Regions from separate parts of the Marinococcus halophilus genome, predicted to be linked through region 1. Evidence: predicted binding sites of a transcription regulator. Region 1 holds the regulator's gene; the other holds the start of a gene.
The links. Region 1 encodes CtsR, which represses protease genes until heat stress. Its sites were predicted from a motif close to ATGGTCAATAAAGGTCAAACA; they were not measured.

Region 1 (11,030 bases):
GCTGTTCGCCCATTAAAGCGGTACGCGAGCTGGGTTCAGAACGTCGTGAGACAGTTCGGTCCCTATCCGTCGCGGGCGCAGGAAAGGTGAAAGGAGCTGTCCTTAGTACGAGAGGACCGGGATGGACACACCGCTGGTGTACCAGTTGTTCCGCCAGGAGCACTGCTGGGTAGCTACGTGTGGACGGGATAAGTGCTGAAAGCATCTAAGCATGAAGCCCCCCTTAAGATGACCTTTCCCCTCTACGGAGATAAGACCCCTTGGAGATGACGAGGTAGATAGGTCCGGCGTGGACGCATGGCGACATGTGCAGCGGACGGATACTAATCGGTCGAAGTCTTATCCACGCTCAGCACGATACGCGGCGGTGGCCGCGGTCTCGGTATTTGGTTGTCAGGGCCCGACGGGCCGGTCCGGTGGCAACAGCGAAGAGGTCCCACCCGTTCCCATGCCGAACACGGAAGTTAAGCTCTTCAGCGTTGATGATAGCCGGGGGCTCTCCCCCCGTGAAAGTAGATCGCTGCCGGGCGAGCTAAACCGTTTCCCTTTTCGGAGGGGAGCGGTTTTTTTATATGAGAAAGCTTTAAACAAAGCAAAAAAGATAGGATATAATGAAGGAAAGGATGTGACTTAGATGGAGCAGTGGTTGGAATATGAATCAGTCATTATACTAATTCGTTTAATTCTTGCTGCTTTTTTGGCGGGAGTGATAGGAATTGAGCGGGAATCGAAAGGCCATCCAGCTGGTTTTCGAACCCATCTGCTGGTTGGGACCGGTTCCTGTTTGGTGATGCTGCTTGCTTTATTTGGCTTTCAGGACTATTTAAACCAAAACGGGGATCTGGTTGCTTATGATCCTTCGCGTTTGGCTTCTTATGTAATAAGTGGGATTGGCTTCCTCGGTGCTGGTACCATTATAGTTCAGGGAGCTTCTATACGGGGGCTGACTACTGCTGCTTCCATCTGGACAGTCGCTGCTATCGGCCTAACCATAGGGGCAGGAATGTTTTTTGCTGGTATTGCTGCGACGGTCATTGTATTGACAAGTCTTATCTTTCTAAATCACGTAGACAAATGGTTTAAAAACGTTTCTGATACGGACGTATTGTTTATAGCTATGGACAAAAAAGCAAACGAGCTCGGCGAGGCGATTCAGCGTCTCGAAAGCATGGAGGTTCAAGTTCAAAAAATAAAAGGGAAAGAATTCGACGAAGACGAAGCTCTTCTTCATTATTATATTAAACTTCATCTACCAGAGGGTATAGCTGAAACAGAACTGTATCAATCTTTATATAAAGTAGAGAGCATAAAAGAAATAGAATTGAATCCGTCCTATGATTAGCATATCTCAGGGCGGATTTTTCTTTTTGCCCTTCTCTAGCTTGAAAACAATTGAATAATATTATATATTATAGTCAAAGATAGTCAAAATCAATTTTTTGATAATAGCAAGACGAACCGGGGCGGAGAGGAGGTCGCGGGAATGAAAAGCATGTCTGATGTTATTGAAAATTATTTAAAACAAATTTTAACACAGAGTGAACAGGATCTAATTGAAATTAAAAGAAGTGAACTTGCAAAGCGCTTTGAGTGTGTCCCCTCTCAGATTAATTATGTCATAAGCACTCGTTTTACTATTGAAAAAGGCTATGTAGTAGAGAGTAAACGTGGCGGTGGCGGGTATATACGAATTACAAGGGCTAAAATTTCAGATCACGCAGAGCTGCTTCGCCAAGTTTCAGATCTTGTGGGCCACGGTATTGATCAAAGAACGGCAGAGAGTGTTATTATGCGTTTATTTGAGGAAAAAGTGGTGAATAAGCGTGAAGCAAATTTAATGCTTGCGGCAGTTGATAGGTCTATACTGGCTTTGAAGTATCCAGAAGAAAGGGATATTGTTCGTGCGCGGATCATGCAAGCTATGATAGAAAGTCTGCGCTATGAATAAGGGGAGGGAAGAGATATGATCTGTCAGAATTGCGGTCAGCGTCCGGCCTCTTTGCATTACACGAAAATCGTTAATGGAGCTAAAACAGAGCTTCATTTATGCGAAGAGTGTGCAAAAGAACAAGGGGAATCTTCTGAAACGGAGCATTCTTTCATGTCAGCTGCCGGTGGCTATACAATCCAGGACTTGTTATCGGACTTATTAAACATGGATCAGCCTAGTACTACTGGAAACGCCGGGAAGAAACAGCCGAAAAAAGCAAACACAACCCGGCCGCTGACATGTGACAACTGCGGACTGACGTATAAACAGTTCACTCAATCCGGTCGATTGGGTTGTGCTCATTGTTATCACGCGTTTGAATCGAAACTGACACCTGTTTTTCGTCGGGTACACAGCGGCAATACCCATCATACCGGCAAGGTTCCAAAACACAGGCATGAGAAGCTGTATGCCCAAAGGGAGCTGGAGGAGAAAAGACGACAGATTAACATTTTTGTCCAAAATGAAGAGTTTGAAAAAGCTGCGGAATTAAGAGACGAAATCCGTGCCCTTGAAAAGCAGTTTCAAGGAAGGGAGGAAGACAGCTGATGGCATCCGAACAATTTTTTTCAGAAGCGATCAGTCCGTGGATGCAGGAAGGTCCAGGGCCGGAAGGCGATATTGCTCTCAGCACCCGGGTCCGGCTTGCCCGTAACATAGAGCAATATCCCTTCCCTGTTTTTGCTTCAGAAGAAGCAAGTGCAACACTTCTGCGCTATGCTTCTTCCACTCTATTGAATCAATCAAAAGAAGTAGGCTTCCTTGAAGCGTTGAATATGAATGAGCTTCGCCCGAATGAACGGCAGGTACTGGTGGAAAAGCATCTTGTCAGCCCCTATTTAATAAAAAACATGGCACATAGTGCTGTTCTTTTGAATAACGATGAATCAATCAGTATCATGGTTAATGAGGAAGATCATTTACGTCTTCAATGTCTGAGTAACGGCATGCAGCTTGAAGAATGTTACAATGAAGCTGACCGTCTCGATGATTGGGCGGAAGCCAACCTTACCTATGCGTTTGACGAAAGGCTCGGTTACTTAACAAGCTGCCCGACAAATGTAGGAACAGGTATGAGAGCTTCAGTAATGGTACACCTGCCTGCTTTAGTCTGGACCAACCAGCTTAGCCGTATTCTTCCGGCTATTCACCAGATTGGTCTTGTCGTAAGAGGCATTTACGGAGAAGGCAGTGAAGCACTTGGCAACCTTTTTCAAATTTCCAACCAGATGACATTAGGAAAATCTGAAAAAGATATCATTGAAGATCTGCGCGGTGTAGTAATGCAGGTGATTCAAAGAGAACGCCACGCACGCGAGTCTCTGCTCAGCTCTTCAAGAATAAAGCTCGAAGACCGGGTGTTCAGGTCTTACGGCATCCTTGCCTACAGCCGTACGATGACAACCAAAGAAGCTGCCAACCGTTTATCAGACGTTAGGCTTGGTATCGACCTGGATTTAATTAAAGGGATTTCGGGTAATATTTTAAATGAACTTATGTTACTGACTCAGCCTGGTTTTCTTGAGCAGTATGCAGGAGAATCACTGACTCAAGAAGAAGCAGATATAAGACGGGCAAGTGTGATCCGTGAAAGAATAAAACTTGAACTATAGATTTACCAATGCGTAGGAGGTGCATGCAACATGATGTTTGGCCGTTTTACAGAACGAGCGCAAAAAGTATTGGCGCTAGCTCAGGAAGAAGCTATCCGCCTTGGCCATAATAATATAGGAACAGAACACATTCTTCTTGGTTTAGTGCGTGAAGGTGAGGGCATTGCGGCGAAAGCCCTTCAAGCATTGAATTTGGATACAGACCAGATTCAGCAGGAAGTAGAAACCCTTATTGGTACTGGGCAACAGGGATCGAAAACGATTCATTACACTCCACGGGCGAAAAAAGTTATTGAGCTTTCCATGGATGAAGCGAGAAAACTTGGGCATTCCTATGTAGGAACAGAGCACATTCTGCTTGGCTTAATCCGTGAAGGAGAAGGGGTTGCAGCCCGGGTGCTGAATAATCTTGGCGTCAGCCTGAATAAAGCCCGGCAGCAGGTGCTTCAGCTTCTCGGAAGCAATGAAGGTGCTTCGAGTTCTGGAAGCCAGCAGGCTCCTGGAGCAGGGGGAAGCGCCAATACGCCTACCCTGGACAGCTTAGCAAGAGACCTGACGGCAGTAGCTAAAGAAGAAGGCCTCGATCCGGTCATAGGAAGAAGCCAGGAAATTGAACGTGTTATTCAGGTATTAAGCCGCCGGACAAAAAACAACCCGGTTCTTATCGGGGAGCCTGGTGTAGGTAAAACAGCTATCGCTGAAGGCCTGGCATTGTCGATCGTCTCTAATGAAGTTCCAGAAACGCTTCGGAATAAACGGGTCATGACTCTCGATATGGGCACAGTCGTTGCCGGCACGAAATATCGCGGGGAATTTGAAGACCGCTTGAAAAAAGTAATGGAAGAAATCCGCCAGTCTGGAAATGTGCTGCTGTTCATTGACGAACTGCATACCTTAATTGGCGCCGGCGGTGCAGAGGGTGCGATTGACGCATCGAACATTCTGAAGCCGTCCCTTGCGCGTGGAGAGCTGCAGTGCATTGGTGCAACTACACTGGATGAATACCGCAAATATATTGAAAAAGATGCTGCTCTTGAGCGTCGTTTTCAGCCAATTCAAGTAGATGAACCGACCCTCGAGGAATCTATTCAAATTCTCGCGGGGCTGAGAGACCGTTATGAAGCCCACCACCGGGTAACTATCGGGGACGAAGCCATCGAACAGGCAGTTAAATTATCTGACCGGTACATTTCAGACCGTTTCCTGCCGGATAAAGCAATCGATCTAATCGATGAAGCGGGTTCACGGGTGCGTCTGCGTTCCTATACAGCACCACCCAACCTAAAAGAACTTGAACAAAACCTCGAGGAAACACGCAAGGAAAAAGATGCGGCTGTTCAAAGCCAGGAATTTGAAAAAGCGGCTTCCCTTCGTGATTCCGAGCAGCGGCTGCGCGCAGAAGTCGAAGAAATGAAAAATGAATGGAAAGAAAAGCAGGGACAGGAGAACTCTGCGATTACGACAGAGGATATTGCTCAGGTTGTTTCGAGCTGGACAGGCGTACCGGTATCCAAGCTTGCGGAAGAAGAGACGGACCGCCTGCTTCATATGGAAGACATTCTGCATAACCGGGTTGTCGGTCAGGATGAAGCAGTCAATGCTATTTCCAAAGCCGTGCGCCGTGCCCGTGCAGGCTTGAAAGACCCGAAACGGCCGATTGGCTCCTTTATCTTTCTCGGACCTACGGGTGTAGGTAAAACAGAGCTGGCACGTGCTGTAGCGGAAACACTATTTGGAGACGAAGAATCAATTATCCGCATTGATATGTCCGAATATATGGAACGCCACGCAACGAGCCGCCTGGTCGGTTCCCCTCCAGGCTATGTCGGCTATGAAGAAGGCGGCCAGCTGACAGAAAAAGTGCGTCGTAATCCGTACTCCGTTATTTTGCTCGACGAGATTGAAAAGGCGCACCCGGAAGTATTTAACATCCTGCTTCAAGTACTTGAAGATGGGTTTCTCACCGACTCCAAAGGACGCCGGGTCGATTTTAGAAATACAGCATTGATCCTGACATCGAACGTCGGGGCAAGCACTCTCCGCCAAAATAAAAGCGTCGGCTTTGCCGCTCAGTCAACCGAGCAGAAATTCGACGATATGCGTGACAAAATCATGGGCGAGCTGAAAAACACATTCCGTCCTGAATTTATTAACCGCCTGGACGAAATCATTGTCTTCCACAGTTTGGAAAAAGAGCATATCAAAAAGATTGTGCGCTTAATGACCGAACAGCTTAAAAAACGTGTGGAAGAACACGGCATCAGCGTTGAAATTACCGAAGCAGCGCTCGATAAAATTGCTGATGAAGGTTTTGATCCTGAATACGGGGCCCGGCCGCTCAGACGTGCTCTGCAGCGTCACGTGGAAGATCGTTTATCCGATGAGCTCCTCAAAGGCACGCTTCAAGAAGGCAGTACCGCTGTCATTGATGTGAAAGACGATGAGTTCATTGTTGAAACGAAATCAGGCACGGCAAAAGCGCAATAAGGTTATAATCGAAACAGCTGCCTTGTGGCATATTGATGTCAGGGGGCAGCTGTTTTTCTTTTTATGAATACAAATTAGAGTGAAATCGAAACGAAAACGGGTGCTTCCCGTAGTAAAAGAGGAGGATCGTATGGCAAAAACGAAAACAAAATTTGTCTGCCAGGAATGTGGGTATGAAACGCAAAAGTGGATGGGGCGCTGTCCGGCCTGCAACAACTGGAATACGATGGTAGAGGAAAAAGAAGCTCCGGCATCAAAATCAAGCCGCCGCCCGGCGGCAAATGTGTTCAGTGAAGCCGACAAGCCGACACCAATTACCCGGGTAACCGGGGAAAAAGAAAACCGCATTTCAACGTCTGTAGAAGAATTAAACAGAGTATTAGGGGGAGGCATCGTGCCGGGATCGCTAGTACTGGTTGGGGGCGACCCTGGGATCGGAAAGTCGACGCTGCTTCTTCAGGTATCTGCCCTGCTTGCTTCCCAGAAGTATCGTGTGCTTTATGTTTCCGGAGAGGAATCGGTAAAGCAGACAAAAATGAGAGCGGAACGGCTCGGAGTGGAAGCAGATACGCTGTTTGTCTTTACAGAAACAAACATGGAACGGATCGAAGCGGCGATGGAAGAAGTGAAGCCTGACCTTGTAATTATTGATTCGATTCAGACAGTGCACTCGGATGAAATCCAGTCGGCCCCTGGGAGCGTAGCCCAAGTACGTGAATCGACGTCGACATTTATGCATATCGCAAAAAATCAGGGCATTGCTGTATTCGTTGTCGGCCATATGACCAAGCAGGGGTCCATTGCCGGACCGAAAATGCTCGAGCATATGGTAGATTCCGTGCTTTACTTTGAAGGCGAACAGCATAATACGTATCGGATCTTGCGGGCTGTAAAAAACAGGTTCGGCTCGACGAATGAGATCGGTATATTCGAAATGAAGGAAACAGGACTGAAGGAAGTAACAAACCCCTCTGAAATCTTTCTCGAAGAACGAACCGAGGGTACGTCAGGCTCAGCAGTAGTAGCCTCTTTGGAAGGTACCCGGCCGGTGCTTGTGGAACTGCAGGCGCTAATTGCTCCTACGAGCTACGCATACCCGCGCCGGACAGCTACGGGCATCGACCAGAACCGGATTGCACTTCTGATGGCGGTGCTCGAAAAACGCCTCGGTATGCTTCTTCAAAACCAAGATGCTTATATTAATGTTGCCGGGGGAGTGAAGCTCGACGAGCCGGCGGTTGACCTTGGTATTGCGATATGCGTTGCCTCAAGCTTTCGGAATCAATCAACGAATCCGGGAGATATTGTAATGGGGGAAGTCGGGCTGACCGGGGAGATCCGGCGCATTTCCCGGGTGGAGGAACGCGTGAAAGAAGCAGCAAAGCTCGGATTTTCGCGAGCGATTATTCCATCAAAAAATATTGGCGGGTGGACATTTCCGGAAGGCATTCAGGTAATAGGCGTAAAGACGCTTGAAGAAGCACTGGACGCTGCGCTTGATCCGGCCCCGCTCGGATAGATAGGAAGATGAAGGTCCTGTTCGTTTTCCAGGATCTTCTCTATCCTTTTTCCTAATAATTAAGAAAATTCAACAATCTTATGAATATATTGTATCAAATTGTCCAAAGTTGTGATAAATATGGCGTTAGTGGTTTGTACGGAGAGAAAAATGTTTATAATATCCTTAAGGAGGTGCATGGAAAGTGTTGGAAAAGATTGTACAGTTATTTTTTGTTCTTGCCGGTATTACGTTAGGTTTCCTTTATATTCCTGAACTTATCTCATTATTTCCTTTTTATACTTTTCCTGACTGGGTGTATAATGCCTATATCGGTGCAATTGCAGGGGCTATTGTTGTTGGATTTGTGTTTTGGGCTATTAGTTTGTGGGTGGCAAGACCAATTGTCAACGGCATGCGCTTTTTAGAAGAAAAAGTCGTGAAGGCACCTGTTACAGACGTGTTATTCGGGACGCTAGGCCTGATTTTCGGCCTGGTGGTTGCCTTTCTCATTTCTCTTCCGCTTAATTCAATCCGTATTCCAGTAATTGATTCCGTTCTGCCCTTGTTTTTATCCTTTTTCTGTGGCTACTTCGGCTTTCAGATTGGTTTTAAAAAGCGTGATGAACTGCTGGGCCTTTTTTCGACCTCAAAAAACGCTGCTGCGAAGGAAGAAGCAGCGCTGGACGCTGCAGCAACCTCGGAAGAAAATCAGGCGTGGGAGAAACTGCTTGATACGAGCGTAATTATTGACGGGCGCATTGCGGATATTTGTCAGTCAGGGTTTATTGAAGGAAAACTGGTAATTCCGGAATTTGTGCTTGAAGAGCTTCAGCATATTGCGGATTCTTCGGATGTGTTAAAGCGCAACCGGGGCCGGCGGGGTCTTGATATTTTAAATCGCATTCAAAAGGAGCTTCCTATTGAAGTAGAGATTACGGACACCGATTTTGAAGATATTCATGAAGTGGACAGCAAGCTGGTAAAACTCGCGAAAGTGCGGAATGGCATTGTCGTTACCAATGATTTTAATTTAAACAAAGTATGCGACCTCCAAGGCGTTAGTGTGTTAAATATTAATGACCTGGCGAACGCCGTCAAACCAGTCGTTCTTCCCGGCGAAGAAATGCTGGTCCAGGTAATCAAAGACGGAAAAGAACAGAGCCAGGGCATCGGATACTTAGACGATGGCACGATGATTGTAGTCGAAAGCGGCAAAGGCTATATCGGCCAGGAAATAGAAGTGGTAGTTACAAGTGTCCTGCAGACGAGTGCTGGACGGATGATATTTGCCAAACCAAAGGTATCAAAGCGCGAAAAAGCTTTATAAGGAAATGCCCTGTGCCTGCACAGGGTTTTTTTGTGCGGATTTTTCCAGGTTATACAGAACTGTCAGCTTTTCCTTCAGAGAAAGTTTTGGTAAAATTAATGTTTGATAAGCGGTACGGTAGAATAATAAGGGCGTTTTATGGGTACTAGCATATTATTAACAAGCGGACTTTGCTTTAAGAGCGGAGCAAATGCGATACATACACTGGTAACACAATGTCGTGAAATTGGAGAGGTACTATGAACTATGCGGTAGTCATTCCTGCAGCCGGCCAGGGGAAGCGAATGCAGGCGGGCCATAATAAACAGTTTCTCGTTTTAGAAGAACGGCCATTAATAATTCATACTGCATCTGTTTTCGAGCAGGATCCGTGGTGTAAAGAAATTATTGTTGTTGCCAATGCTTCAGAAATTTATGATATGGAAGAGCTTTTTAAGGAGTGGGGCATAAGGAAAGTGAAGCAGGTGGTCGTTGGTGGAAACGAGCGCCAGAACAGTGTACATGAAGGATTGAAATGCCTTATCCCTGAGCATCAGGTCGTTTTGGTCCATGACGGGGCCCGCCCGTTTGTGGAGCAGGCCGATATTCACCGTCTCGTGGAACAGGCAGAGCAGACCGGAGCCGCAGTACTTGGTACAAAAATGAAAGACACCGTTAAACGTACAGATGGAGAGAAAGTGCTTGAGACGATTGACCGCTCGAGTTTATGGGCTGTACAGACTCCGCAGGCGTTTCAGGCTGCAGTGGTGACGGAAGCCTACGATTACGCTGCCGCTCATCAGATTATTGGGACAGACGACACCAGTCTGGTGGAATATATGGGCCGGCCGGTAAAAATTGTCGAGGGGAGCTATGATAATATCAAGCTGACCACCCCTGAAGACATGGTGGTGGCCCGTGCGATTTTGCAGAAGCGAAGAGAGGGAAAAAGGTAATGAGAATAGGACATGGATATGATGTACATCAGCTGCAGGAAGGCCGTCCTTTAATCCTTGGGGGCATAGACATTCCTCATGATAAAGGGCTCCTGGGGCATTCGGATGCAGACGTTTTACTTCATGCAGTGACAGATGCGATACTGGGGGCAGTCGGTCTGGGCGATATCGGCAAGCATTTTCCAGACACAGATCCCGAGTTTAAAGATGCTGATTCCGCGGAGCTGCTTGCGCATGTCTGCAGTCTTGTAAAAGCTAAGGGATGGAAACTGGGAAATGTCGACGCGACCATACTCGCCGAGAAACCAAAAATGGCTCCACATATACCAGAGATGAAAAAGAAGATCAGTAAACTGCTTGAAGCAGAGGCAGACGACCAGGTGAACGTAAAGGCGACTACTACAGAAAAGCTTGGATTTGTCGGCCGAAAAGAAGGCATTGCTGCTCATGCGGTGGTCCTTCTGCAGCCAGCTGATTAAATATATGAAAAAACGTGTGAGATAAAAAGGAATTCTACGGAGGGTGAAGGAAATGAGTGAAAAAGTACGTGTAAGGTTTGCTCCGAGTCCGACTGGCCATCTTCATATTGGCGGGGCGCGCTCGGCACTGTTTAATTATTTATTCGCCAGAAGCCAGGGCGGCGATTTTATTCTACGCATTGAAGACACAGACCAGGAGCGTAATGTGGAAGACGCTACTTCTCGTTTAATGGAAAGCCTGCGCTGGCTGGGAATCGAATGGGATGAAAGCGTAGATGTTGGCGGCCCGCATGCGCCCTATCAGTCGATGGAACGCATTGACCTGTACAAAGAATACGTGCAGCGTCTTCTTGATGAGGGCAAAGCCTATTATGATTATATGACAGAAGAAGAGCTCGCCCAGGAAAGGGAAGAGCAGATGGCCCGCGGCGAAGCCCCGAAATACAGCGGGCGTGACCGCGACCTTACCCCGGAACAGCGAAAAGCATACGAAGACCAGGGGATTAAACCTGTCGTTCGTTTCCGCGTGCCGGAAGGGAAAAGCGTGATTATCGATGATGTTGTCAGAGGAAACGTCATTTTCGACTCTAACGACATCGGAGACTTTGTTATTGCCCGTAAAGACGGCATACCGACCTATAACTTTGCGGTAGTAATTGATGATCATCTGATGGAAATTTCACACGTCATTCGTGCAG
Region 2 (6,416 bases), 460 kb from region 1:
AGATCTGGGCTATTACTGTGTAGACAATCTGCCTCCTTCCCTAATCCCGACGTTTATCGATTTAATTGAAACAACAGAAAATAAGACGGATAAAGTAGCCTTCGTGGTGGATCTCAGAACGAGGGAGTTTTTTGACCACCTGTTTGCTTCGATCGATCAGCTTGATCAGCGCAAGGAGCTGTCGACACATATTTTGTTTTTGGATGCTGGAGACCAGGTGCTTGTCAGCCGTTATAAGGAAACGCGGCGCTCGCACCCACTTGCAAGTGAGGAGACACCGCTTGAAGGCATTCAGCTTGAGCGGGAGATGCTGCAGGAATTAAAGGGACGTGCGCGCCATATTATTGATACGAGCAGCCTGAAACCGAGAGAGCTGCGGGAGCGTATATTAACAGATTATGCTGAGAAAAATCAGTCGGTCTTTAATGTGAATGTTATGTCCTTCGGGTTTAAGTATGGAATGCCGATCGATGCAGATCTCGTTTTTGATGTTCGCTTTCTGCCCAACCCTCATTATGTGGAGCACCTGGAGCCAAAAACCGGTCTCGAGGAAGAAGTGTCTTCGTACGTGTTAAAATGGACAGATACAAAAGAATTTATAAATAAACTGGTGGATATGCTTGAATTTATGCTTCCGTTATACAAACAGGAAGGCAAGTCGCAGCTTGTCGTCGCGATTGGATGCACAGGAGGCAAGCACCGCTCCGTGACGCTTGCTGAATACATTGCGTCTTACTTTTCAGAGAAATATGAGACGAATGCCAATCACCGGGACATTGAGGAAGGAAGGAAAAAATAGACGTGATGGACCCGAAGGTTGTAGTGATGGGCGGTGGCACAGGCATAGGTGTTCTGCTCCGGGGGCTGAAACAGTTCCCGGCAGATATTACGGCGATTGTGACCGTCGCAGACGACGGAGGAAGCTCGGGGCGCTTACGGAAAGAGTTTAATATTCCGCCCCCCGGGGACGTAAGAAACGTATTAGTGGCGCTCGCAGAAGTCGAACCATTAATTGAAGAATTGTTCCAGCACCGCTTTGCAAGCGGAGAAGGGCTGACCGGCCATTCCCTTGGGAATCTTCTGGTAGCCGGAATGACTTCCATTACCGGAGACTTTGCCAAAGGAATTACTGAACTAAGTACCGTGTTAAACGTTCGAGGGAAGGTTCTTCCAGCCTCTAACCGAAGCATTGAGCTGTTTGCAAAAATGAAGGACGGCTCTACGGTCTACGGGGAGTCGCTTATTCCAAAAGCCGGCAAGCAGATTGAGCAGGTGTTCATCCACCCGCCGGATGCTGAAGCTCTTCCGGAAACCGTGCGTGCCATTGAACAGGCGGACGTTATTGTCATCGGTCCCGGAAGTTTGTTTACAAGCATTCTGCCGAACTTGATCGTCCCCGGTATCCGGGACGCCATCAACCGTTCGAAGGCCCGGAAGGTATATATTTGCAATGCTATGACACAGCCGGGAGAAACGGACGGATTTTCAGCGTCCGATCATCTGCACGCCCTCGAAAAGCACACAGGGGGCACACTTGTGGATACGATCCTTGTGCATGATGAAGAAATTCCGGTGCCGGTGCTCGAGAACTATGAAAAACAGCAGGCGTTTCCTGTGAGGTGTGATTATGAAAGATTAGAACAGTTTGGGTGCCAGGTAGTAACAGATACGTTTATGCACTATGACGGCCTCGTTCTCCGTCATGATGCCAAAAAGGTATCTGAAGCCCTGCTCGCCCGTGATTGACAGAAAGGCGGTGAAGATGGATGTCTTCATTTGCGGCTATAACAAAGAAAGAATTAACCCAGATCGAGGTAGACGATACGAGCGCTAAAGCAGAACTGGCTGCGTTAATTAGAATGAACGGTTCGATTTCTTTTGGCAACGGCCAGCTGATTTTAGATGTTTCGACTGAAAACGCAGCAATCGCGAGGCGGATCTATTCTTTAATCAAGCGTATTTATAAGGATATGGTCATTGAACTGCTTGTCCGGAAAAAAATGCGTTTAAAAAAGAATAATGTTTATGTGGTGCGGATGGCAGAAGAAACCAAAGAAATGCTGACGGATCTTGCCATCATGGAAAATGGCTATCAGTTTAACCGCTCAATTTCTAATGACGTGATTCCGAATACGGACAGCCGGCGGGCGTATCTGCGCGGAGCCTTTTTAGCCGGGGGATCGGTTAACCATCCGGAAACGTCTTCGTATCACCTCGAAATTTACTCAATGTATGAAGAGCACAACCGGGCTCTCCGGACTCTGATGGAAACATTCGGACTTACATCGAAAAGCCTTGAACGGAAAAAGGGCTATATTCTTTATATTAAGGAAAGCGAAAAAATTACCGAGTTTTTAAATATTATTGGTGCTCACCAGGCCCTGCTGTATTTTGAAGATGTACGGATTATGAAAGACATGAGGAATTCGGTGAACCGCCTCGTAAACTGCGAAACAGCGAATCTCAATAAAACCGTGGGGGCTGCTTTACGGCAGGTCGAAAACATTCAGCTTGTCCAGGCGGAAGTCGGGCTCGAAAACCTTCCGGAAAAAATCCGCGAGATAGCGATTCTGCGTGTGCAGCATCAGGATGTTACGCTGAAGGAGCTCGGGGAAATGGTACCGAGTGGAAAAGTGAGTAAATCCGGGGTGAATCACCGACTGAGAAAGATCGACCAGATCGCGGAACGTATCCAGGCTGGTAAGCCGCCAATTCCCGAAAAAATTTAATTAGTAAAAACCGGCGCCTGTAGGAAGAGAGGGGGGCCTCTACTGCCACAGGCGCCGGTTTACAGCCGTTGTTAAAGCGCTTGCTTAAAAAGTTACCGAATTGACTTACGTTATTGGTGCAAAAAAAGCGGGTACCGGATGAAGACAGATGGAGAAAGGAAGATAATAACTATGGTCGAAAAAACAGTAGAAGTAAATTTGCGCACAGGGCTTCAAGCCCGGCCGGCAGCATTATTCGTTCAGGAGGCGAACCGGTTTCATTCCAACATTTTTCTGGAAAAAGATGAAAAAAAGGTGAATGCTAAAAGCATTATGGGCGTTATGAGCCTCGCAGTGCGTACAGGGGCCTCGGTTAAGCTTTCGGCTGAAGGTGCAGACGAAGAGGAAGCGGCCGAATCATTAACGGAGTTTATGAAAAAAGAAATGTAAATAATAAAAATCAGGACAGCGCTATGCCGTCCTGATTTTTTGTCTCTTACTGTCCCATAACCTGGTCCACGAGACCATATTCTTTTGCCTGCTCCGCACTCATAAAGTTATCACGATCGGTATCGCGCTCGATAACTTCAAGCGGCTGGCCGCTGCGGTCAGCAAGGATTTGGTTGAGCTTTTCGCGCATTTTAATAATGCGGCGGGCATGAATTTCAATATCAGCAGCCTGGCCCTGAGTGCCGCCGAGCGGCTGGTGAATCATTACTTCACTGTTTGGAAGAGCATAACGCTTGCCTTCCTGGCCGGCTGTAAGAAGAAAAGCACCCATTGATGCTGCCATGCCGACACAGATAGTGGAAACCTGCGGCTTAATGTGCTGCATTGTGTCATAAATAGCCATGCCGGCTGTGATCGAGCCGCCCGGACTATTAATGTAAAGAGAAATGTCTTTCTCCGGATCGTCGGCTTCGAGGAAAAGAAGCTGCGCTACGATCGAGTTGGCTACGTTGTCATCAATGCCCGAGCCAAGCATAATAATGCGGTCTTTCAACAAACGCGAATAAATATCATATGCGCGTTCGCCCCGGTTGGTTTGTTCAATAACTGTTGGTATCAAGTTCATGAAAAGAGTCCTCCTTTAATGAAATGTATGCCTACATTCATGGTAGTTGTATGGAAAATATTTTTCCTTCCGCGTTGCTGTTATTATCATAACTCTTTGGTCAATTAAGGTCAAATAAAAAGTATGCTCCTATTTCATATATTCACACGTTACCTCTCATTCCCTTCATTTTCACAAACATAAACGTGCCGTGTAAATGTTTCTGCTTCAGGATATGCCTTAAGTTATATGAAAAATGATCTGACAAACAAATAGAATGCCCAGATCTATTTTCATATAATACCAATAACTGAACAAGGAAAGATATCGAATTAAGGAAGAAAAATATGTTATGATATAAGAAAGCGTTTCCAAACGGAGGTGGAAATAATGGGTTTAGGGCTTGAATTGCAGCAGAAGCAAGAGATGAGTTTAGTGATGACGCAGGAATTAAAGCAGGCAATTGCCCTGTTGAAGCTGTCGACCCAGGAATTATCTGACTATCTGCAGGAAGAGGCGATGGAAAACCCTCTAATGGATTTAACCATGCCTTCTATTACTGACGGTACTGCGCTGTCTGCCTCTCAAACAGCAGTCCCTGCCTATACCCCGGCATCCGGAAATGAACAGCTGGACTGGCGTGAGCCGGCAGGGGAAACTCTCGAAGATACGCTGAGGGAACAGATTGCCTGCGGCCGTTACAAAGGCAGGGAACGGGATATACTTCTGTTTTTAGCCGGAAGTGTCGATGAGCGTGGATACTTAGAAGACATCAAATGGGAAATGGAGAAGAAGTTTCAGCTTGAAAGCGAAGAAAGCGAGCAGTATATTTCGACGTTCCAACAGCTTGAACCAGCAGGAGTCGGGGCAAGAAATTTAAAAGAATGCCTCCTTCTGCAGCTTGAACGCTGTCTGGATACGGATCCCTATATTGATCAGGTAGTCGCCGATGACCTCGAGGCGCTAGGAGCAAAGAAATGGCGCTATCTTCAGCAGAAATATCATCTCAGCAAAGAGCAGCTCCAGGAGATTTACACTTGCCTTCAAAAGCTTTCGCCGTATCCTGGGGATGCGTATAGGCAGGAGGCATCTATTTCTGTGTCCCCGGATATCCGTGTAGAAGAGGCTGAAGGAAAGTGGGTCGTCACTATTTTAAATGACCGGCTTCCGGAACTGCAGATGAATGAAAAATACTGGCGTCTCTTGCAGCAGGATACCGATGAAGAAGCCAGGCAGTATGCAATGGAAAAATATAAGCAGTTTTTATGGATTGTAAAAAGTGTCGAACAGCGGCAGCAGACGCTGCAGAAAGTATCAGAAGCGATCGTCGGAGCCCAGAGTGAATACTTAAAGTACGGCGAAGAAAAACTTCGTCCTCTTACGCTCCGGGAAATAGCTGAGCAGGCGGAGGTGCATGAATCCACGGTTTCACGGACGACGAGCCGCAAATACATGCAGACACCTCACGGCCTGGTGGAGCTGAAGCATTTCTTCTCCTCAAAAATTGCGCGCCTGGAAGAAGACGCTTCAAGCAATGGAGTGAAGGCCATGATGAAAAAACTGATTAAAGAAGAAAATAAAGAAAAGCCTCTTTCGGACCAAAAGCTTGCAGATCTGCTGCAGCAGGAACAGAAGTGTACGATTTCAAGGCGGGCGGTTGCGAAATACAGAACAGAACTCCGCATTCCTTCTTCCTCCCAGCGCAAGCAGCCAGTATAGCCAGTATCCTCCTTGCGAAAAAGGAGGATTTTTTATGCATAAAATTATCAGCATTCGGGTAATAGTCTAATGTAACAACTTGAAAATCACGGTGAACATTTGCGTTGATTTTCCAGATGCAGATTGCTACAATGAAATTGTGAACAAAACGTTCATTTTTTTATAAAATGAGCGGGACAGAAAATGTCTCTCCGGGACCTTATTAGTCCCGGAGGGGGAAGTGAAGATCAATGATGAGGAGTGGCTTGAAATAAGCTGCTGCCACAGGTTCGGTGGTGTAGCAATATGTTACGTGACGTATTGGAGATGCAGCGGAAACTGCAGCCTGATGTGCTCGAAACGTTAGGGAAGAGGTACCGCATTTTGCAATACATCCGCCTGATGCAGCCGATTGGAAGAAGAACCCTTGCCACTCAGCTATCCATTTCAGAGCGGGTTCTGCGCAGTGAAACAGATTTTTTGAAGCAGCAGGGGCTTATTCTGATGCAAAGCGCAGGGATGCTTTTAACTGAAGAAGGCACCAAGCTGCTCGAAGGACTCGAACAGACAGTCAAATATACTTTTGGCCTCGAGGAATTGGAGCAGAGGCTGGCGGGTTATTTATCCGTGCCTAAGGTTATCGTGGTGGCGGGGGATAGCGACGAGCTGCCGGTGGTGAAAAAGGAACTCGGACGGGCTGTGGTACAGCAGATGAAAAACCGTGTGCGTTCAGGGGACGTCATTGCGGTAGCCGGCGGAACGACGCTTGCTTCAGCTGCTGAAATGATGGTCCCTGACCCGAGATGGCAAAACACTATTTTTGTACCGGCCCGCGGCGGCCTAGGGGAAAAAGTAGAAATTCAGGCCAACACTATCAGCTCCGCCATGGCGATGAAGGCCCAGGCTTCGTACCGGCTGCTTCATGTTCCCGACCAGCTGAGCGAGGATACGAGACG

Region 2: the regulator CtsR is predicted to act here: its motif matches at 3,880-3,900, upstream of clpP (ATP-dependent Clp endopeptidase proteolytic subunit ClpP).

The regions. Positions count from the first base shown of each region.
Region 1 covers NZ_FVZD01000006.1:2,625-13,654, forward strand. The annotation lists rRNA gene B5066_RS06055 (23S ribosomal RNA) at 1-347, shown strand, start outside; rRNA gene rrf (5S ribosomal RNA) at 413-529, shown strand; gene B5066_RS06065 (MgtC/SapB family protein) at 635-1,342, shown strand; gene B5066_RS06070 (CtsR family transcriptional regulator) at 1,484-1,948, shown strand; gene mcsA (protein-arginine kinase activator protein McsA) at 1,964-2,539, shown strand; gene mcsB (protein-arginine kinase McsB) at 2,539-3,603, shown strand; gene clpC (ATP-dependent protease ATP-binding subunit ClpC) at 3,634-6,090, shown strand; gene radA (DNA repair protein RadA) at 6,221-7,609, shown strand; gene B5066_RS06095 (PIN/TRAM domain-containing protein) at 7,794-8,918, shown strand; gene ispD (2-C-methyl-D-erythritol 4-phosphate cytidylyltransferase) at 9,158-9,853, shown strand; gene ispF (2-C-methyl-D-erythritol 2,4-cyclodiphosphate synthase) at 9,853-10,332, shown strand; gene gltX (glutamate--tRNA ligase) at 10,385-11,030, shown strand, end outside.
Region 2 covers NZ_FVZD01000006.1:461,358-467,773, forward strand. The annotation lists gene rapZ (RNase adapter RapZ) at 1-799, shown strand, start outside; gene B5066_RS08415 (gluconeogenesis factor YvcK family protein) at 805-1,746, shown strand; gene whiA (DNA-binding protein WhiA) at 1,767-2,729, shown strand; gene B5066_RS08425 (HPr family phosphocarrier protein) at 2,901-3,158, shown strand; gene clpP (ATP-dependent Clp endopeptidase proteolytic subunit ClpP) at 3,205-3,783, opposite strand; gene rpoN (RNA polymerase factor sigma-54) at 4,153-5,481, shown strand; gene B5066_RS08440 (sugar-binding transcriptional regulator) at 5,767-6,416, shown strand, end outside.